DNA from 4 places in the Rhizobium sp. ZX09 genome. Region 1 is predicted to be linked to each of the others. Evidence: predicted binding sites of a transcription regulator. Region 1 holds the regulator's gene; each other region holds the start of a gene.

Region 1 (5,194 bases):
TCGTCTTGCCTTTGACCGGACCGCGATGTTCTTCGAAAGTCATGATGTCAGCCATGATCTGGCATGGATGCGTGTCATCCGTCAGGGCGTTGATGACAGGCACTGTCGCATGTTCGGCAAGCTCGAGCAGGCGAGAATGATCTGTCGTGCGGATCATGATGGCGTCAACGTAACGCGACAGCACCTTTGCCGTATCACCGATCGTTTCTGCGCGGCCGAGCTGCATTTCCGTACCAGAGAGGAAAAGCGTCTCGCCGCCAAGCTGACGCATCCCCACATCGAAGGAGACGCGGGTTCGCGTGGATGGCTTTTCGAAGATCATGGCCAGCATCTTGCCGGCAAGCGGTTTTTCCGCCGTTCCGGCCTTGGTGGCCGCCTTGCGTTCGCGGGCATCGTCGAGAATTACCCGCAGGTCCTGCGAGCTGACGGCCGACAGGTCGAGAAAATGTTTAGGTGAAGCCATTTCAAACTGTCCCATGCTTGCGAGCCCCAGGAAAAAGGCCCGCCCTTCAGTGTTTCCTCAGGCGATTTTTGCCTGTTTCGCTGTGAGAGAAGCGGCGGCCGCTTCCACGCGTGCCAGCCCCTCCCGGGCTTCTTCCGCCGTGGTGACGAGCGGCGGCAGGAGACGAATGACATTATCGCCCGCTGGTACGCCCAGCAGATGCTCGGCGCGCATGGCCTGCAAGAGCTCGCCCGACGGCACCTTGGCCTTGATGCCGAGAAGCAGGCCTTCGCCACGGATTTCCTCGATAACGTCAGGATAACGGTCCTTCAGCGAAGCAAGGCCCTGGCGGAAAACCAGCGCGACATCACGAACCTTTTCCAGAAAGCCGTCAGAGAGGACGACATCAAGCACGGCATTACCGACTGCCATGGCCAGCGGATTGCCGCCATAGGTGGTGCCATGCACGCCCGCCGTCATGCCGGAAGCGGCATCAGCCGTCGCGAGGCATGCGCCCAGCGGAAAACCACCGCCAATGCCCTTGGCAACCGCCATGATATCGGGGGCGACACCAGTGTGTTCATAGGCAAAGAGCTTACACGTGCGGCCAACGCCCGTCTGCACCTCATCGAAAATCAGCAGCAGACCGTGTTCGTCGCAAAGCGACCGCAGTAACTGCAGGAATTCCTTGCTGGGTGCGCGAATACCGCCCTCACCCTGAATGGGCTCGATCAGAAGCGCTGCCGTCTCGGCCGTGATGGCGGCTTTCAGCGCATCGACATCACCGAAAGGTACCTGGTCAAAGCCTTCGACCTTGGGACCGAAACCTTCGAGATATTTCTGCTGGCCGCCGGCTGCGATCGTTGCAAGCGTACGACCATGGAAGGCGCCTTCGAAGGTGATAATCCGGAACTTTTCCGGGTGGCCCTTGGAATAATGATAACGACGCGCGGTCTTGATTGCACATTCCAGTGCTTCCGCGCCGGAGTTGGTGAAGAAGACCTTGTCTGCGAACGTTTCTTCCGTCAGGCGCTTGGCAAGCTTTTCCTGGCCCGGAACTTCATAAAGGTTCGAGACATGCCAGACCTTTTCGGCCTGCGTCTTGATCGCGTCGACAAGATGCGGGTGGGCATGGCCCAGCGAATTGACGGCAACGCCGGCCGCAAAATCGAGATATCGCTCGCCGCTTTCCGTGTACAGCCAGACGCCCTCGCCTCGCTCGAAGCGGAGGGGGGCTCTTGCAAATGTATCGAACAATGGCGCGGCGGCTTCGGCCATGGCTGTATCACTCCTTGCGCGGATGCGCTGTCAGACGGTTGTCAATAGGCTTCGAGGGTTATCCCTCGCCTGAAAATCAAAAATGCCGCCTCGCGGCGGCAGGGGCACTATTGTCACTTCGCTTGCCGATGTCAACAAAAGTCCGTATTTCCTAGGCTTCTCAAGCCCTAGTAGGTGGCAGGTCGCAAGGCCCAAGGTGTTGCCTTTCTGACTCAACTCGCCAGCAAGTTGGGGAAAACCGGAAAATCGATTCGAGATGATTCCCGCGACTCTTGCCACGGAGTCTGCGTGGCACTAGGTTAATCGCTAATTACTAGACTGCATTGCGGCGGAACTAGTCACCAAAAATCAGGCAGAAACCACGCTCGCGGCATGCCCGCGAGACGGAGAAGGATTCTGTCGAAATACACGCGAAAAGCGGAGAAGCGGCATGAACTGGACAGACGAGCGGGTCGAGAAACTCAAGAAATTGTGGGCCGAAGGACTGAGCGCCAGCCAGATAGCAGCTCAGCTGGGCGGCGTCAGCCGCAATGCCGTGATCGGCAAGGTCCATCGTCTTAATCTGCCCGGACGCGTCAAGGCTGGCGGCCCGGTGACGTCGGCGCGTTCTGCGCCCAAGCGGACTGCTGCACCTGCCCCGCGCACGGCGAATTTCGCTGGCCGCGTCAACGCTGCACCTGCTCGGATCCTGACCCGCTCCAACGCGGCGACCGCTCTTCAGGAAGAGGTCGGCATCGAAACTGCGGAAATTCTCGATTACGTTCCTTCCAGAAACGTCGTTACTCCGATCTCCCGCCGGCTGACGCTGACGGAACTGACGGAGCGCACCTGCAAGTGGCCGGTCGGCGACCCCCTGAAAGATGATTTCCATTTCTGCGGCTGTGAAGCGCTGGAATCTTCGCCTTATTGCAAATTCCATGCGAAACTCGCCTACCAACCGGTCAGCGAGCGCCGCAAGGCTTGAGTGTTGCGGCACACATTTGACACTCAAAAACTACGGGCCTTCGGGCCCGTTTTTTTGTGACAAAATACCGCGCTTCCCGGACAGCGACAGCAGAACACCAAGGCTTATTCATCGTCGTCGGGTTTCGCCCTTCAATCCGAATTTCGGTAGACCTTCAACCGCTCGTCAAAGAGATGAAAGTATCGTGCTTGCGGAAGGTTCAAAATGAAAAGGCCCGACACCATTCCGGTTTCGGGCCTTTCGATTCTGGCGGAACGTCATGCTGAGGGGAACCCTCAGTTCGGTTTCGATCAGGCTTCCATCGAATATCCGGCACCGCGCACGGTGCGGATGACATCCTGCATATGGGAAAAGTTGAGCGCCTTGCGCAGACGTCCGACATGCACGTCAACCGTCCGCTCATCCACATAGATATCGTGACCCCAGACGCCGTCCAGCAATTGCGAACGGGAGAACACGCGGCCCGGAGAGGTCATCAGGAATTCCAGCAGGCGGAACTCCGTCGGACCGAGACGCACCTCGCGGCTTTTGCGGTGAACGCGATGCGTCTCGCGATCCAGCTCGATATCGCCGCACTTCAGCACCGAAGACAGAACCTCCGGACGGGCCCGGCGCAGCATGGCCTTGACGCGGGCCATCAGTTCCGGCGTTGAAAACGGCTTGACCACATAATCGTCCGCGCCGGTGGCGAGGCCGCGAACCCGTTCGCTTTCCTCGCCGCGCGCCGTCAGCATGATGATAGGAAGGCGCTCGGTTTCCGGCCGCATCCTGAGCCTACGGCACAGTTCGATACCGGAAACGCCGGGAAGCATCCAATCCAGGATGAGCAGATCCGGAATACGTTCCTGCAGCCTGATCTCTGCCTCGTCTCCACGGGGTATGGTGTCGACGTCATATCCCTCAGCCTCGAGATTGTAACGAAGCAGGACGCTCAGCGCTTCCTCATCTTCCACAACTGCAATCTTGGGCACCATATGCTAACTCCGCAAGCCGCTGCTTGTCTGTTACTCGGTCACCGAACCGAGCGTGTTGGAACTGTCGTCCTTCGGACGCTCGCCCTCCGGCTGGCTGCCGGTGGTCATGTAATAGATCGTCTCGGCGATGTTGGTGGCATGGTCACCGATGCGCTCGATATTCTTGGCGCAGAACAGAAGATGCGTGCAGGTGGTGATGTTACGCGGATCTTCCATCATGTAGGTCAGAAGCTCGCGGAAGAGCGAGGTATACATGGCGTCGATTTCCTCGTCGCGCTCGCGAATGGCATTGGCCTTTTCGGCGGAACGTGTCGAATAGACGTCAAGAACTTCCTTGAGCTGTACCAGCGCCAGCTCCGACAGGTGCTCTATGCCGCGGGCGAGTTTGCGCGGCACGCCCGTTCCGGCGACCGCGATGACGCGTTTTGCGGTGTTCTTGCCGAGGTCGCCAACGCGTTCGAGGTCGGCGGCGATCCGCAGGGTGCCGATGATTTCGCGAAGGTCTGCCGCCATCGGCTGGCGCTTGGCGATGGTGACGATGGCCTTGTCGCCGATCTCTCGCTCGGAATGATCGAGGATAGCGTCATCGGAAATGACCTTCTGGGCAAGCGCGGCGTCGGAATTGACGAGCGCACGCACGGCGTCGGCACACATCTGCTCGGCGAGACCGCCCATCTCGGCGATGCGTCGCGTCAGGAACTTCAGTTCGTCATCATAAGCAGACAGAATATGCGAATGGGTCGTTGTCTGGTTCACGGTCTATTCCTCCGGCTTGGCCTTGCATGCGACCGCCCGAAGCGGGCCGCAGCGGCACCAGTCTTGTTGGGTTGCGATAAAGCGCCGGCCGCGATCAGCCGAAGCGGCCCATGATGTAATCCTGCGTGCGCTGGTCATCCGGATTGGTGAACATCTTGTCGGTTTCATTTTCCTCGACAAGGTGACCGAGATGGAACATGGCCGTACGCTGGGAAACACGTGCCGCCTGCTGCATGGAGTGCGTGACGATAACAATCGTGTAATTGGTGCGCAGTTCGTGGATCAGTTCCTCGACCTTGGCAGTGGCGATCGGATCCAGCGCCGAGCAGGGTTCGTCCATCAGGATCACTTCCGGGCTGACGGCAACGGCGCGTGCAATGCACAGGCGCTGCTGCTGACCGCCGGAAAGACCGGTGCCGGATTCGTGCAGGCGATCCTTAACCTCGTTCCAGAGACCCGCCTTCTGAAGGCTCTGCTCAACGATCTGGTCCATATCCGCCTTGTTGCGGGCGAGACCGTGAATGCGTGGACCGTAGGAAATGTTTTCGTAGATCGACTTCGGAAAAGGGTTTGGCTTCTGGAACACCATGCCGACGCGGGCGCGCAACTCCACGACGTCAATCGCCTGATCATAGATATCGTCGGTGTCGAGCGTGATCTTGCCCGTGACCCGGCAACCGTCGATCGTGTCGTTCATACGGTTCAGGGTACGCAGGAAGGTGGATTTACCGCAGCCGGACGGGCCGATAAGCGCGGTCACCGTATTTTCGCGAACGTTGA
Region 2 (5,194 bases), 240 kb from region 1:
AAATTCGACAACCCGAAAATGCACATGTCGGACGCGTTGCAGCTGTTCGGCGCCGGGCGCGAGAAGCGCATCTATGCCGTACCGCCCTACACCGACGTCGTCAGCCTCGATTTCGAGGATCATCCTTTTGAAATCCAGCGCTTCGACAAGCCCTGCGCGCTGTGCGGCGCAGAAAATGTCTATCTCGACGAGGTGGTGCTTGATGACAGAGGCGGACGGATGTTCGTCTGCTCCGATACCGATCATTGCGAGGACCGCCGCGCCCATGGCCACAAGGGCCATATGCTGGCGGATGTGAAGGAGGCCGCAGAATGAGCGACGCACCGCTTCTCAAAGTCCGTGACGTTTCAAAATATTACGGTGACCGAGCCGGTTGCCGCAATGTTTCTTTCGAACTTTATCCAGGTGAAGTTCTCGCCATAGTCGGCGAATCCGGTTCCGGCAAAACCACGCTCCTCAACTGCATTTCCACCCGGCTGATGCCAACGGCAGGCAGCGTGGAATATCGCATGCGCGACGGCTCTATGCGCGATCTCTACCATATGGGTGAGGCCGAACGGCGTTTCCTGATGCGCACCGACTGGGGCTTCGTGCATCAGAACCCGGCAGACGGGTTGCGAATGGCGGTTTCGGCCGGTGCAAACGTCGGCGAGCGGCTGATGGCAGTTGGCAACCGGCATTACGGGAATATCAGGCAATCTGCCAGCGAATGGCTGGAGAGGGTGGAAATCAGCACCGACCGTATCGATGATCAGCCGCGCGCCTTCTCAGGCGGCATGCGCCAGCGTTTGCAGATCGCCCGCAATCTCGTCACCTCGCCGCGCCTGGTTTTCATGGATGAGCCAACAGGTGGTCTCGATGTGTCCGTGCAGGCGCGTCTGCTTGATCTTGTGCGTGGCCTCGTCAACGATCTCGGCCTCGCCGTCGTCGTCGTCACCCACGACCTCGCGGTAGCCCGGCTGCTGTCTCACCGCATGATGGTGATGAAGGGCGGCGACGTCATCGAGCACGGCCTGACCGACCGGGTGCTGGACGATCCGCGCGAGCCCTATACGCAATTGCTTGTTTCCTCCATCTTGCAGGTCTGACGCCATGCCGACGCCTCTCATCGTTTCGGAAGTCTTCAAAAGCTTCACCATGCATCTTCGCGACGGCATCGAACTGCCTGTCGTCCGCGATGTCAATTTCTCTGTCTGCAGCGGCGAATGCGTCGTGCTCGGCGGACCCTCCGGCATCGGCAAGAGCTCGATCCTGAAGATGCTCTATGGCAACTATGCCATAGACAGCGGACAGATTCTGATCCGCCATGAGGGTGAAGTTGTCGACATCGGCAGCGCTTCCCCTCGCACGATCCTCGACATTCGCCATCGCACCATCGGTTATGTCAGCCAATTCCTCCGCACGGTACCCCGAGTCGCCGCCATAGACGTTGTTGCCGAACCGCTTCTGGCGCGCAGGATTGCCACTGAAGAGGCACGTGAGCAGGCGGCCGCTCTGCTTTCGAAACTTAACCTGCCGCGCGAATTGTGGTCGTTGCCGCCCGCCACTTTCTCAGGTGGTGAACAACAGCGCGTCAACATCGCCCGCGGCTTCATCACCGATCATGCGATCCTGCTGCTCGACGAGCCAACTGCTTCCCTTGATGCCACCAACCGGCGTGTCGTCGTTGAGATGATCAGGGAGAAAAAGGAAAAGGGCACGGCACTGCTCGGCATCTTTCATGATGAAGAAGTGCGGGAAGCCGTGGCCGACCGCATTCTCGACGTTTCGCAGTTTTCTCCACGGAAGGCTGCAGCATGAGTGTGAAGGTCGGCCTCGAGCCCGTCATCCACGAAACCGCCCGCGTCACCAACAGCGCGATCGGCCGCTACACCGAAATTTCGGAGCGCTGCCGGATCGAGGAGGTCGAGATGGGCGACTATTCCTATGTCATGCAGGACGGCGCCATCTGGTGCGCGACCATCGGCAAATTCGTCAACATCGCTGCCTCCGTCCGCATCAATGCCACCAATCACCCCATGCAGCGGGCGACCTTGCATCATTTCACCTATCGCGCGCGCAATTACTGGGACGATGCGGAAGACGAGACCGATTTTTTTGCCGCTCGCCGCGCCAGACGCGTGGTGATCGGTCACGATGTTTGGATCGGCCACGGCGCCACCATCCTGCCTGGGGTCGCCGTTGGAAACGGCGCGGTGATCGGAGCAGGTGCTGTCGTCTCGAGGGACGTAGCGCCCTACACCATCGTGGGAGGTGTACCCGCAAGACTGATCCGGGAGCGTTTCCCCTCAGAACTGGGCCGGCAGATGGATGACCTCGGCTGGTGGGATTGGGATCACAGAAGACTGCGCGACGCGCTCGATGATTTTCGCAGCATGTCGGCCGAGGATTTCATCAGAAAATATCGCGGCTGAAACATTACAGACCTGATCGACCCCGGGAAGTTCCCGGGGTTTGCTTTTTCAGTTTGGTGTCCTGAAGACGCGGCGGGCTGGTTCCCAGACATTCGCCGGCAAACATGCGGCCGTAATACATGAGCTCTTTGTAATATTTTCTTCATCAAACTGACATTCGCACTTCACGCACCGCTGTTACGCCGAACCCCGTCAAAAGAAGATTGGACGGGGAAATGAGCTTTCACCTGAAGCAAGTCACGCGCCGTTTCGGCAATCACACTGCGGTCGATTCCGTGAATGTCGAAATTCCGCAGGGCCAGATGGTCGGCGTGATTGGACGTTCGGGCGCCGGCAAGTCGACGCTGCTGCGCATGATCAACCGCCTCGTCGACCCGTCCTCGGGTTCCATTTATTTCAATGACACGGAAGTCTCGTCACTAAAGGGGGCTGCACTGCGCAACTGGCAGCGCGACTGCGCCATGATCTTCCAGCAATTCAATCTTGTTCCGCGCCTCGACGTGCTCACCAATGTCATGCTTGGACGCCTCAACCACCGTTCCACGGCATTGAGCCTCTTTAACATCTTCACACATGAAGAGCGTCTGATGGCCATCGCCGCGCTGGAGCGGCTTGGTATCGAACATGTGGCCATGCAGGCGGCCGGTACGCTTTCCGGCGGTCAGCAGCAGCGCGTCGCCATAGCCCGCGCCCTGATGCAGTCTCCGAAGATGGTCCTTGCCGACGAGCCGATCGCCTCGCTCGACCCGCTGAACGCCAAGATCGTGATGGATGCGCTGCGCGACATCAATGAGCGCGAAGGCATCACCGTCATTACCAACCTGCACACGCTGGATACCGCGCGCAACTATTGCGAACGCATCATCGGCATGTCTCAGGGCCGCGTCGTTTTCGACGGAACGCCCGCCGAACTGACGGCCGCAGCCGTTACCGAGATTTACGGAACCGACTCTCAGGGATCCGGCATCGACGAGACCATGACCTCGACCAGCATCAATATTCCCGGCGCGCAACTTGCCGCGCGTCCGGTGCAGCAATCTGCCGGTCCCGAACCGCTCGCTCTCGCCGGGCTCTGAGGGAACCGCCCAGCATCGTTTGCGCCCGCGTCAAGGGCCGATGGTTCACAACAAACTCCGGCTTGCCGGGAAACAGGAGAAAGTCCATGTTGAAGAAAATCCTTCTTTCGGCAGTCGCCCTTGGCGTTCTGGCCGGTTCCGCCATGGCCCAGGACGTCAAGGTCCTGCGCATCGGTCTCGACGGTTCCGAAAACGAAGCGGACCAGATCCGCAACACGAAGTGCGTAGCCGACGGCCTGAAGGCCGCGACCGGCGTTTCCGAAGTTCAGATCTTCCCATCGCCGGACTATAACGGCGTCATCCAGGGTCTGCTCGGCGGCACCATCGACATCGCCTCCATGGGCGCTTCTTCCTACGCCAAGATCGCCCTGGCCGATCCGAAGGCCGTTGATCCGATTCTGACCACCGCCGGCGCTGACGGCTCGACCGGTTATTACACGATCATGGTTGCCCGCAAGGACAGCGGCATCAAGACGCTGGCTGATGCCAAGGGCAAGAAGATCGGCTTCGCGGACCCCGATTCCACCTCCGGCTTCCTCGTTCCCAACGTCGCTATTCCGAAGGAAACCGGCGTTCCGGTCAAGGAATACTTCTCCGAAACCGGCTTTGGCGGCGGCCATGAGAACCTCGTTCTCGCCGTTCTCGACAAGAAGTTCGATGTCGGTACCACCTTTGGTTCGGGCGTGGGCAAGTGGGAAGAAGGCTACACGGCCGGCAACCTCTACCAGATGGTCAAGAAGGGCAACCTTGACATGGACGATATCGTCGAAGTCTGGAAGTCGCCACTGATCCCGAACGGCCCGCTGATGGTCGCCAACAAGCTCGGCGACGCGATGAAGCAGAAGGTCGAAAACTTCTTCATGGAACTGCCGAAGAAGGACCTCGCCTGCTTCCAGGGCTTCACCCAGGGCAAGAACACCGCCTACATCAAGGTCGATCCGTCTTTCTACCAGACGATCATCGACGCCCGTAAGTCGGTTATCGGCGGCTGATCCTCAGATCATATCCGGAAGCGGCGGTGCCTTGCGGCGCCGCCGCTTTTGCAAATAAAGGAAAAGCGGCATGGCGACCACACTGCACCATGGTACCTTCTCGCCAGAAGGATTGAGCGCATCGTCACAGACGGTCATGCGTCATTATCAACAGCAGCTTGCGACTCGGCGAATCTATACCGTCATTTCGCTCGTGATCTTTCTCGTCATCCTTGCCGCCTCCCTGAATTTCGCCAATGCGGCCAATTCAGGCAAATTTTTCGAGCGCCTGCCCTATTTCTTCGATTTCATGAAGACCTTCGTACCCGATAGTCCGCTGGAAATCTTCCGGGCCATGTTTGACCTGCCGTCGCCCTATGCGGACGGTTCGCTGAAATACAACTATGTCGCGGATCGCGTTTACATCACCAGCGGTTTCTACATCCCGCACTTCATCTACCAGCTGATCATCACTCTCAATATTGCGCTGGTCTCGACAATCATCGGCACCGGCTTCGCCTTCGTGCTCTGCTTCTTCGCCTCCACCAATCTCGTTGGCGCCGGCCTTGTGCGCTGGTTGGTGCGCCGGGTGATGGAAGTGCTGCGCGCCTTTCCTGAAATCGTCGTCGCCGGGCTTTTGACAGCCATTCTGTCGATCGGTCCGATCGCGGCGATCATCGCAATCTCGGTCCACACCATCGGCGCTCTCGGCAAGCTCTTCTTCGAAGTGGTG
Region 3 (5,194 bases), 1.4 Mb from region 1:
GTGAAGCGGCCTTTTTCGTTCTCGATTCGGCGTATTTCGGCAAGGCCAAGCAGGTCGACATAGAATTTAAGTGATTCGCCAAGGTCTTTGACGCGAACCATCGTGTGCAGATACCGCATTTTATTCCTCTCCATTACACGGGTCCGAAGCCGTTAAACGCATGATCGCAAGCCCCGGACAAGGACGGCGACATAAAAGCAGCTGCGTAAATCAAAAACTAGGGCTTGCGTGAAACCGTTACCAAGATGTTAATCTGGCGCACAGGAATCAGTTGACCGGTGTATGGCGCGTAATCGAGGGGTTGGCAGGATATGGCTGATAGGATGTCATCGAAAACGATAGTCGATGTCGAGGACCTTTCGGGCGATGCCGTGGACCTGACCGAGATCACCGGCGTCGTGAAGTGGTTCGATGTCGCCAAGGGTTTCGGCTTCATCGTGCCCGACAACGGCACACAGGATGTGCTGCTGCATGTATCCTGCCTGCGCCGCGACGGTTACCAGACGATCCTTGAAGGCACGCGCATTGTCGCCCTCATCCAGCGGCGCGACCGTGGCTTTCAGGCATTTCGCATTCTTTCCATGGATCAGTCCACCGCCGTTCACCCCTCGCAGCTGCCGCCGGTGCGCACCCATGTGCAGGTGACGCCGTCCAGCGGACTGGAGCGCGCCATCGTCAAGTGGTTCAACCGCACCAAGGGTTTCGGTTTCCTGACGCGTGGCGAAGGAACGGAAGACATTTTCGTGCATATGGAGACACTGCGCCGTTTCGGCCTGACCGAACTTCGCCCCGGGCAGGTTGTGCTGGTGCGTTATGGCGATGGCGACAAAGGCCTGATGGCCGCGGAAATCCACCCGGACAACCCGGTTTCGATCGGGATGTCGCATTGATGTCCGCCCTGCCCGATATGGTGAAGAGCGCCGTTATGGCGCTTCTTTTTTTCACACTGGCCAGCGCCGCCCAGGCGCAGCAACAGCAGACATTCACCTCCGAACCTCTGCAGATTGAAACCGCCGGGGGAAAAAGCCACGATTTCACTGTGGAACTGGCGCTGAACAATGCCCAGCGCGAACAGGGCCTGATGTTCCGCAAGAGCATGCCACCGGAAAACGGCATGTTGTTCAATTTCGGTGAACCGCGTGATGTCGCCATGTGGATGCGGAACACGCTTATTCCGCTCGACATGCTTTTCATTGGCCGTGACGGTCGCATCACCCACATTCACGAAAACGCGGTTCCACATTCGGAAGCCATCATCAGCTCCCGCGGGCCAGTCAAATTCGTGCTTGAACTGAATGGCGGCGCTGCGAAACGTTACGGCATCAAGCCTGGCGATATTGTGCGCAGCGCGCAAATCGGCAACCGGAAGTGACTTTGCCGCGTTATTGCGTCTGAATGAGCCGGACGATGTTTCGCCCGGCTGGCGCAATGTTCAGTAGACCGGCTCTATATGACTCAGAATCCTGCAGTTGGAAATGGAAGCGGCAAGGTTGATGGCGATGTCGATCGCCTCGACCGAATCAGCCGTGCCTTCCAGATAGATCACGTCATTTTCGACAGTGGCGGAAATGCGCGACTTTTCGAGACCTGATTCGAAGGCGAGTGCCGAAGTAATGGCCTGGCATACGCCTGCCATGCGGTCACCAAAGAAGCTTTCCTGAATACCTGACAGATTGAACATATGTGTTCTCCTTCTTATGGACATTACAACGCCTTTGGTGGCGGTTTTGTTCATCTCCGGTTCATCTATTTGTTCATCTTCCATTCATCTTGAAAAATTGGAACCCCCCAATCGATCACATTTTAGGTGATCGGGAACCATTTCGTGAGGCGGGCATTTCGCGCATGGGAGTGAAAAGAGAGTGAAAACCGCCATGAAGGCGCGTGAAACAGGAGGAGAATGACATGCTGATCAACAGAACGGAGCCGTGTCACCACGCCTCGTGGATGAAGCCGGTGGCGATCCACCTGCCCTTGTCCGCAGCAGTGGAAATCTACAGCCCGCTGGTAGCGCTGGACATGCTGATGTACCGCTGGCCGGAAGAACACGGCCCGGAATATGAAGAAGCACGCAGAAACTGCCTCGATGCCATCGCCGGACGATGCGACATCGAAAAAGCGCGGGAGTCGTTTCTCATCGCAAGCAGCCACGCTCATATTCTCAACATGCACTGACGTTCATTATCCGCGTTGATGACTGGCCCTTCTCCGCGAAGGGCTTTTCTTTTGGCGTTCACTGTTTCAGGCACGAGGTCGCGCGTGGAAAACTCCCGCCTGCCGCCGGTGACATGTAACTGTCACGCAAACGTTATAATCGGCAGAGACAAATTCCGTGGAATCACCGGGCGGACAAACCGCCGGAAGCTCGGGAGTGGACCTGGCCAGCATGGAAACCGTCTTTGCCCTTTGCGCAATTCTGCTCGTCGCTTTCAACCTTCTCGGTATCTGCCTTGCCGGGTGGCGGCTAAAGCGGCGCGACCCGGAAAATTCCCTTGCGCGGCAAAAACCGCCTGTCTCGATCGTTGTGCCACTGCGCGGTGTGGAAAGTTTCACCCCTCTTACGCTGTCACGCGCCTTCGAGCTCGATTGGCCGGATTACGAACTGCTTTTCTGCGTTGCAGATGAATTCGACCCCGTCATTGCGCAAGTACGCAAAGCCCAGAGCGCCGTTCCTTCCGTTTCAGCGCAATTGCTCATCGGCGACGACCGGATCAGTGCCAATCCAAAACTGAACAATTGCGTCAAGGGCTGGCTGGCCGCCCGGCATGAATGGGTCATCCTCGCCGATTCGAACGTATTGATGCCGAAATCCTACGTGACGCGCATGATGTCGGCCTGGCGGAAAGACAGCGGCCTCGTGTGCTCCCCGCCGCTGGGCTCGCGGCCGACGGGTTTCTGGGCGCATGTGGAATGCGCCTTCCTCAACGGCGCGCAGGGCCGCTGGCAATATGCGGCAGAAGCCATCGGAATGGGTTTCGCGCAGGGCAAATCCATGTTGTGGAACAAACCGTTCCTCGAAGACCATGGGGGTATCCGCGCCCTCGCCGCCGAAATCGCCGAAGACGCCGCCTCGACGAAGCTGGTGCGGAACGCTGGCCGCAGGGTGCATCTTGTCTCCGCCCCTTTCGAGCAACCGCTCGGCCAGCGTCACGCCGGCGAGATCTGGTCACGCCAGGCCCGCTGGGCGCGGCTAAGGCGCGTGACATTCCCGCAATATTTCGCGCCGGAAATCCTGACGGGCGCACTTCCCCCGCTTCTGTTCGCACTCACCGCGGCGGCCATGATGGACGTGAACCTCTTAGCGACCGCCCTCGCCGTCCTCGTCCTCATATACGGCCCCGAATTGGCCCTGACCGCCCTCAACGGGTGGCCAATATCGCTCCATACCCTGCCGGCCATGATCGCACGGGACATCATCATGCCCGTCATCTGGACGAGAAGCTGGATTGGCAGCGCAGTGGCATGGCGCGGCAATGTCATGACAATCGGTACGGCGGAAAGCACTTTGGCCGGCCCGCCAGCGGAATAATGACAATTTATGGGAAGAGGTTACGCCGGAAAGCTGATGCTTTGCCTTAAAATGGTCGGAGTGGAGAGATTCGAACTCCCGACCCTCTGGTCCCAAACCAGATGCGCTACCAGACTGCGCTACACTCCGCCGAGGCGATGGCTGGGGAATACACGGTTCATACGCAGTCCGCAACAGGGAAATTCATCTTTGTTCAGCCGCGACACAGTTGAGCAAAACCTAAGGTCGAGCGGGCAGCGCATGAACCGACAGCAAGGGGATAATCGTCTTGACTCTCACTTGAACTCGGTCCATTTCAAATTCTACGTTCCTGACACGATTTGGTTATTCTATTCAGGTACGTGATGAATAATCCGGGGTTTCACCCCGCTGTCCAACCGGAGCAGTTTCGACATGTCTGCGAAGATTTACCGCCCTGCAAAAACCGCCATGCAATCCGGCAAGGCGAAGACCAATGTCTGGGTTCTGGAATTCGACGCCGAGGTTCCGCGCAAGATCGATCCGATCATGGGCTACACCTCCAGTTCCGACATGAAGCAGCAGGTCAAGCTGACATTCGAGACACAGGAACAGGCCGAAGCCTATGCCCAGCGCAAGGGCATCGAATATCGCGTGATCCAGCCGAAAGAGGCGACCCGCAAGGTGGTTTCCTACACCGACAATTTCCGTTTCAACCGCACCCAGCCCTGGACGCACTGAAACAAGACGACCAAAGTTTTTGCCGGAGCATCGATTGCCCGGCATGACGGCCCCTTAGCTCAACTGGATAGAGCAACTGCCTTCTAAGCAGTAGGTCGCAGGTTCGAGTCCTGCAGGGGTCGCCACCGCTTTCTTGCATTCCCCACAAATGACTGGTTTGGGTTCGATCGCAAACACGGTTTCATTCCGTATTTGCGCTCCGGCGATCCTTCGCTCTTCTCCATTTCATGAGATACCCGAAACCCGGTCCGATCAGCGTGCCGCCGATAACCCATTCCACCAAAGTCAGAGGTCGCTCGTCCGGATCGTGGCCAGTCACGTAAAGAAAGAGAAAAAACGCGATAACGCCGCCGATCAAGAGGGTGATCGGAAACAACACACTGTCGCGAAAGCCTTTCATGCGATCCACTCCCTTGGCCGTGTTGATAGGTATTGGATATGATGCCGTTGGCAAACGCCTTTTGCAGCCGTCACGGCAAGTTATCGATCGGGCGGGATTGCGCCGGGGTCGGTCCATTGTAAGCGACGGAAGACGACCTACCTAGAGGCCGAGTTTAACGAGGCCGCCCCGGAGTTCCCGGAGGGGCAAAAATCAATCAGGTACTTGATGCAACTTCAAAAATTAGGTGCACCGCTTTCGACCGACCGCCTTGTCCTGCGCGAATTCACAAGAGGCGATTTCCCCGGCTATTCAGCCTACCATTCTCTGCAGGAGGTTTATCGGTATCTTTACGCTGCACCTCCAACTGGAGATGCTTTGCGAGAGCAGTTCTCTGCGATTTTGGCGGCACCATTTGAGAAGGATGGCGACACCTATCGACTGGCCGTCGAGCGAAAGGCTGACAACGCACTGGTCGGTGAAGTCCTGTTGAAGCTGGCAAGTGTTGATGCACTGCAGGGAGAGGTTGGATATATTTTCAATCCAGAATTCGCGGGGAACGGGTATGCAACGGAGGCTGTTGGCGC
Region 4 (5,194 bases), 790 kb from region 1:
GCGCCAGCGCCAGATGCAGCTCATCTATCAGGCGCGCCGCCATATATTGCCGGATAGTGGAAACCCCGCCGCCGATGCGGACATCCCTGCCATTTGCCGCCGCCAGCGCCATGTCGAGCGCCGCCTCGATGCCGTCGGTCACGAAATGGAAGACAGTACCGCCCTGCATCGTGAAGGACGGTCGCGCGTGATGCGTCAGGACGAAGACTGGAACATGATAAGGCGGCTCGTCGCCCCACCAGCCTTTCCAGTTTTCATCCGGCCATGCGCCGCGCACCGGCCCGAACATGTTGCGGCCTAAAATCCATGCTCCGATATTTTCAAAGCTCTTTTCGGAAAAATCCTCGTCGGTGCCGGTCGAGCCGCCGTCTTTACCGAACATGCGGTGAAAGGTGCGGGTCTTGAAGGCCCATTGGTGCAACTCTTCACCCTTCACACCCAGCGGGTTCTGCAGACTTTGATCTGGTCCTGCCCCATATCCGTCAAGCGAGATGGCGAAATTGCGAACGACAACCTTCGGCACGGCACTCTCCTCTATCATGAGGAGGCCAGGCTATCGGCGACTGCAACCCTGGCCTCAGATTTCCCGTTCCAGATTAACCGCGGCAGTCGGGATCTGCCCGCCGGCTGCGCCCTTGTCTTCGGTGACCGTGTTCAATAGATGATCGGCAATGAGTTCCGCCTGGAACTTGCCGAGTTCATAACAATAGGTGATCTCGCGCTTTTCCGCCGACCAGTAGACATCGGGGCGACCGCAGGACTTGGCCGTCAGCTTCACGTCCCCTTTCAGGCCATAACCGCCAAAGCTGCGGCTGATGAGATCGAGGACCTTCGATTCCTTGATCATGATGGCATAGGGTTCAAGTTCCGGATCGCGCGGCGGCACGTAGCTGACGGAGAATCTGGAAGGCGTCTGACTGCGGTGGGGCGCGAGAAAATTCTCCCAGGCCGAAGCGACCGCCGGATAGGCCGCGGCGCATTTGTCAAATTCGGCATTGGGAAGCCCCATCATGGCGGCGAGGTCGCCATAACCGTCCTTGTCGCGGCCCACCATCAGGCAGGCCATGTTGCGGTCGCGGCTCCTGTCGGGCACCAGCGCGGAGAAGACAGGGGCTTCGTGCTCAGGAAGCGTCTCCGCCTCACGTGCGAGATACCAGCTGTCGGTGGCGTTCACGAGCGCGGTGTCAAGCCATTCTTCATTGGCCTGCAGGATCAGCGTTCCTGCCAGTTGGTCGGCCGGGGCCTGCACACTTGCCGTGTCCGCCGTCCCGAAATCCGAGATCAGCATGCGCGCGCCCTCGTGATAGAGCGAAAAAATCGCGTTGCCGATGACGAAATTGACCGCCTGCTGGAGCTGATCGTCGGACAGGCCGTCGATACCGGAGGCGACCTGCGCCTCGGCATCAATCGGAGCCGTCAACGATACGAAAGCCAGCGGAACGGCGGCCAGAAAACGACGGAACATAAAATCAGACCTTCCGGGAACGAGGAGCGTCACTGATTCCCGAACCTAACGAGTCACGCAATGGGCTGGTTGCATCAGCTGTCAAGAATCGGGTGGATAGCAGCGCGTTTCGGGACCATAGCTGCAAAGAAGCAACGCCGATCCCAGCCAGAAGAGGCCGCCATGACCAATATCGTTTTCACCGCAATGCCGGCTAAGGACGCCGAGGATTTCCGCGCGGGCGCCGCCGATGCCTATGGCAATCGACCGGAAACAGCCGTGTCTCCCGGCGGCATGCCGTGTCGCCACTGCCTCGACCAGATCGGCGCGGGTGAAGCCATGCTCGTACTCGCCTACCGGCCGTTTCCCTCGCTGCAGCCCTACGCCGAGACTGGGCCGGTCTTCCTGCATGCCGAAGCCTGCGATCGTTATCCACTGACAGATATCCTTCCGCCGATGCTGGACAGCCCCGATTATATCGTGCGCGGATATGGCGACGATGACCGTATTGTCTATGGCACGGGTGCGGTAACGGCCACCGGCGAGATCGTCTCGCGGGCGCGGGCACTTCTGGGGCGCGAAGACGTCGCCTATGTCCATGTCCGTTCCGCACGAAACAATTGTTACCAATGCCGTATCGCCAAAGCATAATCACAGCATTGTCTAGAATTTTAACCGAACGGCTAAACGGGTTTCAAACTTTTACAGGTTAATCTGCACGCATCGGAAACAATTGATTTGAGTAGAAAAATGACAAACAACCTCAATATGGCGACCCGGACCGCGCCTCGCAGCAAGACAAGGATCTTTGCGACTGTGCATTATTTCAGCCAGTCGACCAGAGGACGTGTCGTCGATCTGTCGGCAACCGGAATGGCGCTCGAGCTGGACGGGCCTTTCGCTGCCGCCAAGGGTAGCCGGGTCAAGGTGCAGAGTGAGGATCTGGGCTTCATCGAGGGCGTCGTGCAGTGGCAGCACATGAACCGTCTTGGTCTGCAGCTCAAGCTTTCCACCAACACGCTGGCGCAGCTCTCTTCCTATTTTCGTTTCTTCCACGAAGACGTGAAACCGACACTGGCCCGCTGATCCGGAGCATTACAATGCGCGGAACAAATGACGCGCATTTTCCAGTGCGGCGGGACCTGCGCCGCACGTTACTGACAAAAAATTTATCAAACGGTTGAAAACCGGCCCATCTGTCATGGGCCTGTCATTTTGGTGATGGACTCCTCTGCGATTGCTTCTACCCTGTCGTCTTTAAAGACAGAGCAAGCTTCATCCGAAGGAGTTCCCATGTCGTCGCTTCTCGCCCTACACCCCATTACCCGGCGCTCACTTCTGGGTGGCATTGCAGCCACTTCGGCGCTCGTGATGTTGCACCCTTTTGCTGCGCGTGCGGCGGCCAACCAGGCGCATCTGCGCATCATGGAAACGACCGACATCCATGTTCACGTCTTTCCCTATGATTATTACGCCGACAAACCGAACGACACGATGGGTCTGGCGCGCACCGCCTCGATCATAGACACCATCCGCGCCGAAGCCGGGAACTCGATGCTGGTGGATAACGGCGACTTCCTGCAGGGCAACCCGCTCGGCGACTATATCGCCTATGAGCGCGGCATGAAGGCCGGCGACAAGCACCCTGTCATCAATGCCATGAACGTCTTGGGCTACGATTGCGGCACGCTCGGCAACCACGAATTCAATTACGGTCTCGACTATATGTCGAACACGCTGGCGGGCGCCGGTTTCCCCTATGTGTGCGCCAACCTCACCAAGGGGCAGCTGGCTTCCGATCCGAAGAACGACGAGCTGTTCTTCAAGCCCTATGTCATTCTGGAAAAACAGATCCGCGATGGCGGCGGCGTCACCAGCCCGGTCAAGGTCGGCATCATCGGTTTCGTGCCGCCTCAGATCATGATGTGGGATTCCAAGAATCTCGAGGGCAAGGCGCAGACGCGTGACATCGTCGAGGCGGCGAAAGCCTGGGTGCCTGTCATGAAGGAGGAAGGCGCGGATATCATCATCGCCCTTTCCCATTCCGGCATCGACGGCAAGGGCCAGACCGAGCGCATGGAAAACGCATCGCTATATCTCGCAGCTGTTGAAGGCATTGATGCGATCTTCACCGGCCACCAGCACCTTGTTTTCCCCGGTCCGAAGACCTGGGACGGCATCGAGGGTGCGGATGCGGTCAAGGGGACGCTGATGGGCAAGCCGGCGGTCATGGCCGGCTTCTGGGGCTCCCATATGGGCCTTATCGACCTGCTGCTTGAAAAGGATGGCAAGAGCTGGAAGATCGTCGACTTCACCTCAGAAGCCCGCCCGATCTACCATCGCGATGAAAATCGCAAGGTCGTTGCTGACTATACCGACAAGCCGGAGGTTCTCGCCGCAGCCAAGGTGGATCACGAAGCGGCCCTTGCCTATGTGCGCCGCCCGGTCGGCAAGACATCCGCGCCGCTCTATTCCTATTTCGCGCTGGTGGCAGACGATCCGTCCGTGCAGATCGTCTCCAACGCCCAGACCTGGTACATCAAGGACATGCTGAAGGAAGGGCAGTATAAGGATCTGCCCGTGCTTTCGGCAGCGGCCCCCTTCAAATCGGGCGGTCGTGGCGGCGCGGATTATTACACCGATGTCCCCGCCGGTGACATCGCCATCAAGAACGTCGCCGATCTCTATCTTTATCCCAACACGGTGCAGGCAGTGCTGATCAACGGGGCGCAGGTGAAGAACTGGCTGGAAATGTCCGCCGGCATGTTCAATACGGTTGAGGCCGGTGCCAAGGATGCGCCACTGCTCAACCCAGACTTCCCGTCCTATAATTTCGACGTGATCGATGGCGTGACTTATCAGATCGACATTTCCAAACCGGCGAAATTTGACAAGGACGGCAAGGCGGTCAACCCGGACAGCAACCGCATCGTCAATCTGCAGTTCAATGGCAAGCCGATCGATCCCGAACAGAAATTCGTGGTTGCGACCAATAATTACCGTGCAAGCGGCGGCGGCAAATTCCCCGATATCGCCGGCGACAAGGTGATCTTTGTGGCGCCCGATACAAACCGCGACGTGATCGTGCGCTATATCATCGATCAGGGCACCATCAACCCGTCCGCGGATGCCAACTGGTCCTTTGCACCGGTGGCAAACACCACCGCCGTCTTCGAGACCGGGCCCAAGGGACGCCATTACGCAGCCGACATCAAGGGCGCCCGGATCGAGGATGCCGGCGACGGCGCGGAAGGTTTCGCGAAGTTCCGCCTGATTCTTTAACGACCGTGCCCTCCCGGCGACCTGTCGCCGGGAGGTATTCTCCTAGTCGCGCCCAGCCAACGCGCGTAACAGCATCGGCAGTTCCTGCGGCGGCTTCTGTTCGATACGCCGATAGTCGCTTCCGTCACGGTTACGGCGGATGAGTCTCAGGCCAACCATGTCGCGCCTCAGCATGGCCGCATCCCCGAACAGGTGCAGGCTATCCAGAAAGCTGCTGAATTCTCGCTCGGAAAAACTCTGCCCCGCGGGAATTTTTGCCCAGAGATACCAGAGGCACAGTTCCTGATGCGACCGGCGGGCCGGCCATTGCATCAGCCGGCCGGCGACATCAAAGACACGAACCGTCTTCAGCACCCTGCCCTCATTGACGGCTGGCAGCAGCTCTGACTTGGAAGGTCCGCTTTCTCCGGACGAGGCCCGGTCAGCGCGCAGATGCTGGAAATTTCGAAAACCGGCAGCCCGGCTCAG

Evidence for each region. The regulator PhoB, encoded in region 1, activates phosphate uptake and scavenging genes when phosphate is short. The targets are predictions, from matches to a motif close to TGTCATNNANCTGTCAT.
Region 2: the regulator PhoB is predicted to act here: its motif matches at 2,555-2,571, upstream of phnC (phosphonate ABC transporter ATP-binding protein).
Region 3: the regulator PhoB is predicted to act here: its motif matches at 2,285-2,301, upstream of BTN45_RS07755 (ceramide glucosyltransferase).
Region 4: the regulator PhoB is predicted to act here: its motif matches at 2,642-2,658, upstream of BTN45_RS04355 (bifunctional 2',3'-cyclic-nucleotide 2'-phosphodiesterase/3'-nucleotidase).

Annotation. Positions count from the first base shown of each region.
Region 1 is NZ_CP031363.1:103,720-108,913, reverse strand. It holds gene argF (ornithine carbamoyltransferase) at 1-463, opposite strand, end outside; gene BTN45_RS00510 (aspartate aminotransferase family protein) at 521-1,720, opposite strand; gene BTN45_RS00505 (GcrA family cell cycle regulator) at 2,151-2,684, shown strand; gene phoB (phosphate regulon transcriptional regulator PhoB) at 2,975-3,658, opposite strand; gene phoU (phosphate signaling complex protein PhoU) at 3,689-4,414, opposite strand; gene pstB (phosphate ABC transporter ATP-binding protein PstB) at 4,509-5,194, opposite strand, start outside.
Region 2 is NZ_CP031363.1:2,858,029-2,863,222, reverse strand. It holds gene BTN45_RS13950 (alpha-D-ribose 1-methylphosphonate 5-phosphate C-P-lyase PhnJ) at 1-315, shown strand, start outside; gene phnK (phosphonate C-P lyase system protein PhnK) at 312-1,088, shown strand; gene phnL (phosphonate C-P lyase system protein PhnL) at 1,093-1,800, shown strand; gene BTN45_RS13935 (DapH/DapD/GlmU-related protein) at 1,797-2,414, shown strand; gene phnC (phosphonate ABC transporter ATP-binding protein) at 2,630-3,490, shown strand; gene phnD (phosphonate ABC transporter substrate-binding protein) at 3,577-4,482, shown strand; gene phnE (phosphonate ABC transporter, permease protein PhnE) at 4,553-5,194, shown strand, end outside.
Region 3 is NZ_CP031363.1:1,550,595-1,555,788, forward strand. It holds gene BTN45_RS07730 (VOC family protein) at 1-119, opposite strand, end outside; gene BTN45_RS07735 (cold-shock protein) at 312-890, shown strand; gene BTN45_RS07740 (DUF192 domain-containing protein) at 890-1,372, shown strand; gene BTN45_RS07745 (BON domain-containing protein) at 1,433-1,681, opposite strand; gene BTN45_RS07750 (DUF982 domain-containing protein) at 1,906-2,175, shown strand; gene BTN45_RS07755 (ceramide glucosyltransferase) at 2,387-3,529, shown strand; tRNA gene BTN45_RS07760 (tRNA-Pro) at 3,582-3,658, opposite strand; gene BTN45_RS07765 (ETC complex I subunit) at 3,923-4,228, shown strand; tRNA gene BTN45_RS07770 (tRNA-Arg) at 4,277-4,353, shown strand; gene BTN45_RS07775 (hypothetical protein) at 4,410-4,628, opposite strand; gene BTN45_RS07780 (GNAT family N-acetyltransferase) at 4,836-5,194, shown strand, end outside.
Region 4 is NZ_CP031363.1:894,121-899,314, reverse strand. It holds gene BTN45_RS04375 (dihydrofolate reductase family protein) at 1-523, opposite strand, end outside; gene BTN45_RS04370 (DUF4344 domain-containing metallopeptidase) at 578-1,465, opposite strand; gene BTN45_RS04365 (DUF1203 domain-containing protein) at 1,628-2,095, shown strand; gene BTN45_RS04360 (PilZ domain-containing protein) at 2,195-2,530, shown strand; gene BTN45_RS04355 (bifunctional 2',3'-cyclic-nucleotide 2'-phosphodiesterase/3'-nucleotidase) at 2,738-4,726, shown strand; gene BTN45_RS04350 (DUF2087 domain-containing protein) at 4,769-5,194, opposite strand, start outside.